DNA from 3 places in the Exiguobacterium sp. s21 genome. Region 2 is predicted to be linked to each of the others. Evidence: riboswitches for the same ligand, from Rfam matches in the RefSeq annotation. Region 2 holds a riboswitch; each other region holds the start of a gene.
What was found. A riboswitch is a leader RNA that binds a small molecule or an ion and turns the genes downstream of it on or off. The one in region 2 is predicted to bind thiamine pyrophosphate.
Positions count from the first base shown of each region.

Region 1: it holds a riboswitch for thiamine pyrophosphate, as region 2 does, so the genes downstream of both, KNP06_RS08830 (YkoF family thiamine/hydroxymethylpyrimidine-binding protein) here and thiT (energy-coupled thiamine transporter ThiT) in region 2, are expected to answer to the same signal.
Region 3: it holds a riboswitch for thiamine pyrophosphate, as region 2 does, so the genes downstream of both, thiW (energy coupling factor transporter S component ThiW) here and thiT (energy-coupled thiamine transporter ThiT) in region 2, are expected to answer to the same signal.

Region 1 is NZ_JACSLF010000006.1:84,161-88,255, forward strand. Features, by position in the region: gene KNP06_RS08820 (ABC transporter ATP-binding protein) at 1-877, opposite strand, end outside; gene KNP06_RS08825 (ECF transporter S component) at 870-1,445, opposite strand; gene KNP06_RS08830 (YkoF family thiamine/hydroxymethylpyrimidine-binding protein) at 1,438-2,031, opposite strand; TPP riboswitch at 2,111-2,211, opposite strand; gene KNP06_RS08835 (GTP-binding protein) at 2,274-3,467, opposite strand; gene KNP06_RS08840 (hypothetical protein) at 3,569-3,832, opposite strand; gene KNP06_RS08845 (SMP-30/gluconolactonase/LRE family protein) at 3,845-4,095, opposite strand, start outside.
Region 2 is NZ_JACSLF010000002.1:275,921-280,015, reverse strand. Features, by position in the region: gene KNP06_RS03915 (Asp23/Gls24 family envelope stress response protein) at 1-140, opposite strand, end outside; gene rpmB (50S ribosomal protein L28) at 394-582, shown strand; gene KNP06_RS03905 (thiamine diphosphokinase) at 641-1,228, opposite strand; gene thiT (energy-coupled thiamine transporter ThiT) at 1,228-1,800, opposite strand; TPP riboswitch at 1,877-1,977, opposite strand; gene rpe (ribulose-phosphate 3-epimerase) at 1,997-2,653, opposite strand; gene rsgA (ribosome small subunit-dependent GTPase A) at 2,655-3,539, opposite strand; gene pknB (Stk1 family PASTA domain-containing Ser/Thr kinase) at 3,584-4,095, opposite strand, start outside.
Region 3 is NZ_JACSLF010000003.1:245,045-249,139, forward strand. Features, by position in the region: gene KNP06_RS05895 (hypothetical protein) at 1-582, shown strand, start outside; gene KNP06_RS05900 (aminoglycoside phosphotransferase family protein) at 584-1,552, opposite strand; gene KNP06_RS05905 (hypothetical protein) at 1,595-1,915, shown strand; TPP riboswitch at 1,940-2,038, shown strand; gene thiW (energy coupling factor transporter S component ThiW) at 2,103-2,591, shown strand; gene KNP06_RS05915 (hypothetical protein) at 2,656-2,922, shown strand; gene KNP06_RS05920 (GNAT family N-acetyltransferase) at 2,917-3,396, opposite strand; gene KNP06_RS05925 (YcxB family protein) at 3,378-3,878, opposite strand; gene KNP06_RS05930 (VOC family protein) at 3,972-4,095, shown strand, end outside.

The DNA of each region.
Region 1 (4,095 bases), on a different contig from region 2:
CTTCACGATGTTTCCGGGCTAGGCTTCGCAGCCATGTCGACTTTCCGCTACCATTTCGACCGAGCACCGCAATGAGATCACCCTCAGCGACCTTTAACTCGCTCGCTGCTAATTGAAATGTTTTTCGTTTTAATTCCGGTATGTGAAATAACATTTCCTTTCCTCGTTCAACTTTAATTGGAGAGAACGCATAATCTGGTCGGACGATGAACGGTCCATCATAGTCGATGCGCCCACTCACGAGCTTTATTTGTCGGTTAAAAAAATCACCCCATATGTATGGCCGATGCTCGATGACGACAACGTTTACGGTCTGTGCGACGCCGTCGAGCCAACGAACGAAATGATGGGCGGTCTCAGGATCGAGGTGAGCGAGCGGCTCATCGAGGAGGAGCCACTCGGGACGGCCAATCAAGGCACAAGCGACGGCAATTTGCTGCTTCTCACCCCCCGATAGGTCATGAATGGTACGGTGACGATAATCGGTCAAATGCAACGCCTCTAACATTGTGGTGACACGGGCCATCATCTCGTCTCTCGCGACGGCAAAGTTTTCGAGCGTGAAAATCAATTCTTCTTCGACCGTCTGCATGACGAACTGACTGTCCGGGTCCTGAAAGACCGTTCCGACGCGCCGGTTCACTTCGCCAGCTTCATACGTATCATAAGAGCGATCGAACAAGTGCAATCTGCCCGTCACGATGCCATCACAATTGTCCGGATAGAGACGATTCATCAAAGCGAGCAATGTTGATTTTCCCGAACCACTTGCCCCTGTAATGACCGTTCTCCCTTTTGTTAGACGTAGTGTGATATCCGTCAAGACATCGCATTTCTTGTTCGGATAACGAAATGTCAGATGTTCTGCCTCAATCATGCATACGGTCCTGTCGCGCGAGAGCATACCCATCAAGCGCGCCCGTCCGAAGCAACAAGTCGCTCAAAATCTTACCGCCCAGACCAGCAATCAACATCCCGCTCGTTGCGCGTAGTGCGAACATCGTAGCTACATATGTCGGACTGAGGGCATTGAGCCCTCCCATGACGTACGTATATGCGAAACTTGTCACAGCAGCACTGAATCCGGCGAGCATGAGCACCCAAAGATCATAGCGTTTATAACCCGTCAAAGCGAACGCCGCTTCGGCGCCGATCCCTTGAACGATCCCGACTAAAATGATGCGCGGTCCGATGGCGTTGCCAATCATCATCTCAATCGTCGCCGCAAGCACTTCGGACAAGAATGCAGCCCCAGGCTTGCGAATGATATAAGCTGCGATAATCGAGACGATGAACCATATCCCAAAAATCCATTCGTAGGCGATTGGTCCAATCAGACCGGCCCACAAGTTCCCAGCATGGACGAACGCCAAATAGACCACCGCGAACACGACCGATAAAATCGACAACAAGACGATCTCTTTTAACTTCCACGATTTAAGCATCCATACGTCCCTCATGTGACGGACTGTTCACGCTGAACGTCACCGTCATGACGACGTGGCTTGTCTTCTGTCGGACGCGTTCAAACGTCGCCTCATAGAAAGCGAACACCGGCTCGATGTCCCCATGTATACCTGAGGCGTAATGCATCGAGTCATTGAAGACACTTCGCTCTTTCGCAAAAGCGATTTCTTCGTAGATGATGTCCATATAGTCGTCATCACCGAGCGGATAGAGCGCGAACTGTGAGGAGATATATTGCGGACCGACGGGACCATTAAGCGGTTCGCTCGACACAACGAGCACTTCATCTCCGGCCGTATCCCCTGGACACCCGACCGAGAACGTCCCGCTCATCGACACATGTTCCCCTGTCTTTGTCGCGTGTGACAGCACGGCCTTAGCCACATCGAATACATGCTCACTTCGTCCACGGATGACCGTCGACACGTCATCGGTATGTCGCCAGACGTTTTGTAAATCCGTCTCCTTCAACGCCCCTTTGATGATGCTCACGAAATCAGTCGTCATCGGGCTCAGTGTAAAGCGGAACCCGACGATCGGGCTCGTTCCACATTGTTTGTTCATGTTCTATTCCCCCTTATTATGTGTACACAAAAAAGCCGCATCCATGAGAATGCGGCCACTCGTCCAATTTTAATCCATTAGAAAAAGTGCCACACTTCCTCACGCCGGTATTACCCGGATCGAGTCATAAGGGATTGGAGCCATGCTCACATCTCAGCCGAAGCACCCCTAGTGTAGTCCAATGTATGCGGTTGTTCATGCAAGAATCAGTATAGACGACCGCTTTCATTTTGTAAACGGTCTTATGAGAACGTGACGACCTCGTTCCCCGGAAGTGTGTCCCGGAGCGTCGACCAATCCAGCGCCATCTCCTCATCTGTCAGCAGACAGTGATCGAGCTCTTGTTCGATGATGGCTCGATCCATCCGCTGCCCGATCAAGACGAGCTCCGTCTGTCGGTCCCCGTACGGTTCGACATAGTCGGCGGCGAGTTCCGGTTCGGCCGCGAACATGTGACGACGCTCATCTTCCGGAAGCGTCGCGAGCCAGCGCCCGGCATGTTCGAGCGTCGAGGCGTAGCCCGCTTGTGAAAACAGACAGGCGAGGTCGTTCCGGGAAGCAATCCATAAGAACCCTTTCGCGCGGACGATTTCTTCCGGAAACGCCTCGATCCAGGCATGGAGACGCTCCGGGTGGAACGGCCGACGCCGACGATAGACGAATGAACTGATGCCGTATTCTTCCGTCTCCGGCGTGTGCACATCTGTCTCAAGTTCTTGAATCCACCCGGCCGCATGCATCGCCTGTTCGAAATCGAACAAATTGACATCCAACAGCTCGGTCAATTCCACGTTCGCATGGACAGACGTCAACAGCTTCGCGGTCGGGTTGAGCGCCTTCAACAGTCCGGTCATCTCGCCGAGTTCGGTCTCGTTCACGCGATCCGCCTTGTTCAAGACGATGATATCGGCGAATTCGACTTGTTCGACGAGCAGGTCGACGACTTCGCGGACGTCTGTCGCCTCAATCGCCTGCTTGCGTTCATGGAGCGACTCGCCTGAGTTGAAATCTTTTAAGAACCGAAACGCATCGACGACGCTCACCATCGCATCGATATAGACTCGGCTCGTCAAATCGATGCCGAGGGCGTCATCGGCATATGTAAACGTTTGGGCGACCGGGATCGGCTCTGAGATACCGGACGACTCGATGATGATTCCGTCGAGGTCCCGGTCGTTCGCAAGCTCTGCTACCGCCTCGAGCAGGTCCTCACGGAGCGTGCAACAGATGCAGCCGTTCGATAGTTCGACCAACTTTTCGTCCGTCCTTGAAAAACCGCCCTGTTCAATCAATCGCTCATCGATATTCAACTCGCTCATGTCATTGACGATGACGGCGTATTTCTTGCCCGTCCGATTGTTCAATATGTGGTTTAATAGTGTCGTCTTACCGCTTCCTAAATAACCGGACAGCACGGTGATCGGGATTCGTCTCATTCTACCCACACCTAAATCGTAATGATTACTTTTTAGATGATGACGGGTCGGTGACGTCTGTCAAGAAAAAAACACGCCCGTTTCCGGACGTGTTCTCCTGCCTATTCTTCTAACGCCTTGCGTTCGGCCTCTGAGCGTGGATAGGCGTTCGCCTGCCACTCGGCTCGATAAATCGAGTCGAGCTGGGTCAGACCGACCTCATCCGCGTCCTTATCGGCATCCACACTCGGCGTCTCATCCCACCGCGGATTCAAATACGTATGATCGTCTTCCCGGTTCGCTTCCAACAGCTTTTGAATCCCGACCCGGGCGACCGCCGCGAGCGCCAAACCGATTCCCGCACGAACGAGCAATCGTTTTACCATCTTCGTACCTCCTTATCGACCAAACCGATAGAGCGGCATCCCTTTCACATCTGTATCAATTTTAAAGACCGAACCTGCGTCCGGATGGGCCTCGAGCGCCGCGTCATCCATTCCTTCGCGCGCCGTCGTGATGGCAAGTTGTTTCAAGTCATCACCGACGAAACAGCATGACGTGACGTTCGGGGCCGGCACGAGCACCTCGAGCACTTTTTCACCCGTCTTCGGGTTCCAGCGCGAGACGCATCCGCCCGCGAAGTGGGCAA
Region 2 (4,095 bases):
GCAATCCCGTCTTTCAATTGAGCTTGAGACGCCATTCCCACAACGCCGAAACATTCCATCGCCGCACCGCCTGCGAGTGTTGCGACCACGTCGTTCGTGATGTCAATATTGCCATATGTTGTCTTCATTTCAATTGCCATATGGAGTAGCCTCCTTCATTCGGAATGATACCTTCACTACATTCTACAATAAGTACCTAGTTATTAAAAGAACCTGCTCCATAAACTCGGTCAATTGTAGCCGTAACCCTCATTCATTATTAAAATCCTTTCCAGTAATGTCAAGTTTTTTTCTTGTCATCCTATGATTTTCTAGTTGCATCGTGAAAAAACCCGTGCTAATATAAACGAGTGTCTATTAGGACGAACCCACATAAAAAAGGAGGGGAAACGCATGGCACGTAAATGCTACGTAACAGGTAAATCACCTAAATCAGGTAACAACCGTTCGCACGCACTCAACAAGACAAAACGCACTTGGGGTGTAAACGTACAAAAAGTTCGTATTCTCGTTGACGGTAAACCTAAACGAGTTTGGGTTTCAGCTCGCGCTCTTAAATCAGGTCTCGTTGAACGCGTATAATTTTTATACACGAACGAAATAAATCCCAGCGGCATTCGCCGATGGGATTTTTTTGTGTTCATTTTTTGATATACAGCACGAGCACCGTGCCTTCATGCACAATCAAATCCGCTGATTCGCCGGCCCACTCGTTCGAGATTGTGAGCGCCTCATGGCTGACGACATCGTGGTGGTCGAGCGGATATTTGACGCCACGGATTGACACGTTCGCCCGTTTCCACGGGACGAGCGACAAATAGTGATCGTCTTGACGCGGGAGCTCGTGACGCCCGGTTCCGACAAGACGAACGGTTTGCCCGGCCGTGAACAAACACATCTCTGGATACGCCTCGAGCAGCCCAATATTACCGAGCGTCATGTCGAGGCGTCCACCGAGAGCGCCGTACACGAGCATCTCCGTCGCCCCGTGTCCACGGGCCGCCTCGAGCGCGATCTCAAGGTCGGTCACATCTTTTTCAGATGGGTAACGGACGGCGTCGATCGGCACTTCGCCCGTGAAAGAGTCGAAATCGCCGACGACGAGATCCGGGTTCAGCCCGTGGTTCAACAGTGTCTCGTACCCCCCGTCGACGCCGATGATGTAATCGACGTCACGAGGGAGTCCCGAGATTGGTTCCGGGCTGGCCGCCACGATCAGCACCCGCATTAGCGGACGTCCCGGGTCGCGAGCGTGGCGAAACGTGGTGCCGAGACGAACAAGAGAACGAGGACGACGGCCGACACGAGGAAGGACGGCAACATATACGTCATGTTATAAGCAAACGAATAGGCGACGACCGGCCCTTCCGCATACTCGGCGAAGAAAACGATCCCTGATAAAACGTGGGCGCCGTAGCGAAGCAAAGAACCGAGGAGCGCCCCGAGCACCAAGTAGACGACGAGCGTCTTTTTCGCCTCGTCCTTGGCGGCTCGTTTCACTTGTCCGGCGAACAGTCCGGCCATACCGACGACACCATAAGCGAATGTGTAGTCGAGCAGGAACTGGACCGGCGTGAAGATGTAAGCCCCGAACAGCAGTTGCAACGTTCCGACGAGCGCTCCTGTCGCCAGTCCTCCTTTTAATCCATGGCGGTACGCCATCACGAAGATTGGCAACATCGCCAGGCTGATCGATCCACCCTGCGGCATCCGGAACGGGATGAGCAAATCAAAGATCAAGCCGAGTGCGGCGAACAATGAGATTTCAATGAGCGCCTGTAGTTTTAAACGTTGTTTCATCTTATTCCCTCCTAATTATATGAGCGAACGACAAAAAGCAGCATGACGTAAACGCCATGCTGCTATCGAGTAGCAACGTGCATTTTCGCCACATCCCTACGTCCGTGTGAACGGAACAGGTTCAAAGGGTTAGCAAATGCCTCTCAGCCACAGAATGTGACACCCCTTGCGACAATATTTGTTGTTCTATTGACGATTATACACGAGATGCGTGACGAATGCTATCGATTGCGTCTTTATAGCTCGGCTCGTTATAGATGGCTGAGCCAGCCACGAGCACATCAGCTCCAGCGTCGATGCATAATTTCGCCGTCTCTGCGTTGACACCGCCGTCGATCTCGATTTCAAAGTCGAGACGACGCGCTTGGCGCATCTCGCTCAGCGCTGCAATTTTCGGGACGACCGATTCGATGAATGCCTGGCCCCCAAAGCCAGGGTTCACCGTCATAAGGAGCACCATGTCGACGTCACCGAGCACATGTTCAATCGACGACAGCGGCGTATGAGGATTCAAGACGACACCACACTTGGCGCCAGCCGCTTTGATTTGTTGCAACACGCGATGCAAATGATTCGTCGCTTCAACGTGGACGGTGACGATGTCTGCCCCGGCCTTGATAAAATCTTCGACGAACCGTTCGGGCTGGTCGATCATCAAATGGACGTCTAACACCATGTCCGACTTCTTCCGTAAGCTCGCTAACACCGGTAGGCCGATTGAGATGTTCGGGACGAATTGACCGTCCATGACGTCAAAATGGATGTAATCCGCTCCAGCCTCTTGGACCGCCCTCACTTCTGCCTCTAAATTGGCGAAGTCCGCCGCTAAAATCGATGGTGCAATTTTAATCATGTCAGTACCTCCGTTGTCTATCGTTTAACTCTGCCATAAACGTAACATAATTCTCATAGCGGGTGGAAGCGATTTCTCCAGCTTCGACGGCCGCTTTGACGGCACAACCTGGTTCGTTCAAATGGGCACAACCGCGGAATTTACAGTCATCGTGCCGCTCGACGAACTCAGGGAAACACCAGCGCATCTCTTCGACTTCGAGTTCTTCTGGGAACTCGAGGCTCGAGAAACCAGGCGTATCGGCCACGAGCCCGTCGGCAAGCGTGATCAGCGTGACGTGACGCGTCGTATGCTTACCGCGCCCGAGTGATTTCGAGATTTTCCCGGTCGCAAGTTCAAGCTCAGGTGCGACCGCGTTCAAGAGCGAGCTCTTGCCGACCCCGGTCTGTCCGGCGAATACGCTCGTCTTCTCCTTAAACGACCCACGAATTTGTTCGATTCCCGATCCGTCCTCGGTCGACGTCTCGATGACCTCATAGCCGATCGAACGGTATAAGGCCGCTGCTTCATGAATCTTCTCCCGTTCCGACTCCGTCAACAAGTCCATTTTCGTCAAAACGATAATCGGATGGACTTGCTTCGATTCAATCAAGACGAGGAAACGGTCGAGCAGATGGAACGAGAACGCCGGCTCTTTTACCGAGAATAACAAGAACGCTTGATCGATATTGGCGATTGGCGGACGGACGAGATGGTTCGACCGCTCGTCAACAGCCAATATATAACCGGTACCATCCCCTTGGTCTTGGATGTCGACATCGTCGCCGACGACAGGTGAGATGTTCCGGTTTCGGAAATTGCCGCGGGCGCGACAACGGATCTCTTGTTTCTCTTCCGTCATGACGTCATAAAACCCGCCTTGTAATCGAATAATCGTACCTTTCATTCCATTACCTCCTTAGAAAAAGAGGCGACGCGCACGCCACCTCTTCATTGTGATTCTTTTGCTTGTGCGTAAGTCACCGTATCCGTGCGAACAACTTCGCCATCGACTTCAATCGTCGCGGTTCCGACTTCGTCCGGTGCGATGACGAGCGTATACGAGTAAGTCGTCGTCTCCGTTATCTTATCACGCAACACCTCGACTTCGCCACGGGCATCGACCGTCCGAATGACGACTTCGAGCGCTTCAGCCTCTTCCCCTTCGGGCGGCGGCTCGATTTCGACGTTGACTTCCCGTTCGATTGAGACGTCGGTCGGTTCGACCCCTTGTGACACGATGACGGTCAGTTCCGTCCCCGGGTCGACTGCCGTTCCTGCCGTCGGGAGTTGGCGGATGATTTGATTTGCAGGAACACTCGTTGAATACTCATCACGTTTGACGATTTTCAAGCTATTCTGTTCGGCATACGTCGTCGCTTCCTCGAACGTATAGCCCGCCAAGTTGGCGAGTTCGATTTTATTACTGCCGGTCGAGACGACAAGCGTCACCGTCTCTTCAG
Region 3 (4,095 bases), on a different contig from region 2:
GTAGCGCCGCTCTTGACGGCACTCGAGAACGATGGACTCACCCCGTTCCGCGAGACGTTCGAGCACGTCGTCATCGCCGGCGACGGCATCCATCATACATACGCCGATATCCATCCGTTCAAACTCGACGACGGCACTTATGCCACCATCTATGAGAGTGAAAATGGAGACATCGCCAACGGTCCCGAGTCGGTCGCGCCACTGTTTTGGCAAGAGGCGTCGTTCCTCCAATTCGTCGAAGAGATCGAGAAGCGAAAATATGGGGCGAGTGCCCCACCGACGGACGTCGTCCTGACCGAAGGCGAGTTTCAGGCGCTCTATAACCGCCACGCCTACACATCCGCGCTCATCGTCGAGCTCGATGAATGGGGCGTCCAAGTCACGCGTGACCCGCTCGAGAACGTCATCATCGCTGGGAACGGGGTCAAGGAAGTGAAGGCCGATTTGATCGTCTTTGAAGTCGAGGGTGGCTACGCCATCGTCTATGACCGAGACGGTGAGATCTTCAAAGGACCGGAGTCGATTGCTCCGCTGTTTTGGAGCGAGACGGATTATGAAAACCTACTCGAGAAACATGAATGACTTATGGGAAGCGTCGTTTCAAGTCCCGGTACTCGAGTAGCAAATTGAGCCATTGCGCCGGCTTATCGCTCGACTCAGCTACATCGTACCGGTACTTCGTCACATATACATGCCACGACAAGGCACGATAGACGCAACCGAGCTCTTCGGCGATCAATAGATGACGCCAAAGTACGTCCTTGGGTGCGACGCCGCTCCACGCTTCCAAGTAAACCGTACGCATCGTTTGAATCTGTTCATACCAGGCGACCTCGTCTTCTTCCGGCAATAAGTCGTACAGCGCGTTCCAAAACACGCGCACGCTGAAAAACGGATGCGTGACGGTCGCGTCGCCCCAGTCGAGGATACACAAATCATTCGTCCGTTCCCGCCAGAAGATGTTGCCGCCGTGCAAATCACCGTGCTCGAGACTCATCGGCATCCCAATCGCCAGCTCATCGCACATCGCGATCAATTCATCTTGAAGCGCGAGCATGGCCTCGGCTTTGTATTGCTCGAGCCCGGCGCAGAGCTCAGGTAAATACGCACGGATTTCGTCCTTCAACTTGTCCGGTCGGCGGTCCGGGATGCCGTAAGACAAGCAGGTCTCGATCTGGTCGATCTCCTGTCGCTGCAGCTGTGCGTATTGACGCAACGCCGCTTCGTATCGACTCACGTTAGGTCGTTCACGTAACGCCTCACCGCCGATGTCTCGCATGAGTAACCAATGCTGAGCGAACTCGATGGCGATGACGTCAGGGATGAGACCCGGATGCCGCTCGGCTAGAAGCGCCGTCAGTCCGGCCTCGCCACGGCTGATGTCGGTCACCGCTTTGGCATAGTAACGTTCCTCATCGAGCGCGCCAACAAGCAAGTACGTCAAATCGGTATCTTTGATCACGTGCCACCTCGCATTCGGCACGTTTGCCTCAATCCATCGTTCGAACCGTTCACGAAACGATCGGTCACGCCATGGGATTGCCTGTCTCATCCTGTTCACCCTTTCTTTCATCATCTCCTAGGAGGAAACGATATGGACGTTGTATATTACTCATACCCGGTCGATGCCATCTTGTATATGTATTTAGGGGCGACGGCCGTTGTCAGTCTTCTCATTGGTCTGCTCGTCTGGCGTCTGTTCAAGCGACGGGATGTCGCCTTTTGGACCACGCTCGTGCTCAGCTTCATCGGGGTCTCGCTCTCGCTCGTTTGGTTTCAACAGGCGTCCGTCGCCGTGTTCATGGGGACACTCCCGTGGTTGATCAATCTCGTCTTCTCCCTTTTGTTGTACGGTCTGTTCGTCGGCATCATCTATGTCACGTTCCGACCACGAAAGCTCGACCGCGTCCAATGACGGTATGCTATACTCATGTTAATAAACGACCACTAGGGGAGCCTTCGGGCTGAGACGGCATGCGCCGGACCCTTCGAACCTGATCTGGCTCATACCAGCGTAGGGAAGTGGTGTGGGATTCGTCTGTCTTTCCACGCCACTTTTCCACTTGGAGAAGTGGCGTTTTCATTTTGAAAGGAGACTATCTATGCGTATTCAACAACTCACTTGGATGGCGATGCTCATCGCCATCGCCGTCATCGGTTCCCTGTTCATCTCGATTCCGACCGGTGTCGCCCGTGCCTATCCGATTCAACATATGGTGAACGTCATCGCCGCCGTCACCGTCGGGCCGATCGGGGCCGTTCTCGTTGCGTTCGTGACCGGAATCGTCCGTGTCATGACCGGTACCGGGTCGCTCTTGGCCTTTCCCGGAGGTATGATTGGGGCGCTTTTGGCCGGGGTCTTCTATATGAAGACGAACCGCGTCGCCTTCGCCGCATTTGGTGAAGTCATCGGGACCGGCCTCATCGCTTCGCTCGTCGCCGTCCCGTACGCCAAGGTGTTGATGGGGACCGAGTTCGGGGCGCTGTTCTTCTTCCCAGCCTTCCTTGCCTCGAGTGTGACTGGGGCCGTGCTCGGCTGGATCGTCTTGGCTCGGGTCAAGCAATTACGACCGCTCACGGTGAAACGATAAATAGGAGTTCCCCCCGCTGAAAAAAATGGTAAAATCAGGATAACACATACTGGGAGGTCATTTCTTGAATCGATTGACGCTATTATTGGCGGCCACCGCTTGCCTGTTCATGTCCGGTCTCTTGTACACGCTCGAACGCATCGCCACGTTCACCCGCTGGAATGCTCAGATTGCGACAGGCACGTTTTCCAGCGAGCCGATGTTCGTCGATGTGCTGCTCCAAAACGTGTTCATCTCGATTTTCGGAGTGGCCGCGATCGTTCTCTTTTTCAAAGCGGGCAGTGCTGTCCAAAATACAACGTCCACAAAAGCAGGGACAGCCGACTCATGACGGCTGTCCCTGCTTAACGTGATACACCCAAATCTCTTCCCCGTTTGCCTCATCAATCAGGCCACTGTCGACAAATCCCCCCTTCGCATAGAACCGTTTTGCCGGTTCGTTCATCGGATGCAAACTGAGGATGAGGTCATCGACATCGAAGCGTTCTTGCATCCACTGAATCGCAAGTTGTAAACATGTTGAACCGATACCTTTCCCTTGCTCTGTCACATCGATCATAAATCGATCGAGCCAGATGTAACGCTCCACCTTGTTCTCTGCCCCAATCATCATGAAGCCGACGGGATGATCATCGCGACAAAGTGCATAGCACTGCCACGCATATTTGACATCGGTTTCCATCTCGCGGAGCGATTCGGCGTTTGTTTCGATAAAGCGAGCTTGGTCAGAAGCGACGGTCAAGGCGACAACAGCCTCCCGGTTCGTGTCATCGACAAGTTGAATCGTCAGCGTATCGGCAGCCATCGGCGCACCTCTTCCATGTCCAGTCCGCGCTTCGGCAAGATATAGGCGCTGACCGAGGAGTTGTATAGATACACATAATCGTCCTCCTCGACGACTTCCTTGATTCCTGCCCATGACACACGCGTCTCGCCGAACTCATTTAAATCGCGCAGACCAGTCTCCTCCAAATCCATCGTGTGGGGACCAATCATACCTTCGTTGCTGCGTTCGTCGATGAGACGCCGCGTCTGCTTCCGGACGTGCCGTTCAAAGTATTTCGGATAATATAGGAACCACAGAACGCTCGCGATTCCGTATATCCCGTACAGCCACCAGTCCGTCTCTTGGAGCCACGTCGCCAGCACGAAAGCAGCGCCTAAAAAGATAAGTGGTCCGATGATTCGCTGCAGGAGAATCATTCGCTTTCCGGTCTTCGAACGTTTAATATGGCTCAAGTTGAACCGGATATAGTCGTCTTCTGTCAATTCGTATTGGATTTTCATCATCATTCCCTCCTCGGTGTCCTATACGTCTCACGTGAAGAAAAGTTCCGTTCAGAACGTTGATTCGATACACTAAAACAAAGGAGTGACATCATGAAACAAATCCATCACATCTGTATTCAAACACCCGACTATGAGGCGTCCAAACAATTTTATGAGGCGCTCGGCTTCGAGCTCGTTCAAGAGTCGCCCGACTTTCATACGCGCGCGTACAACA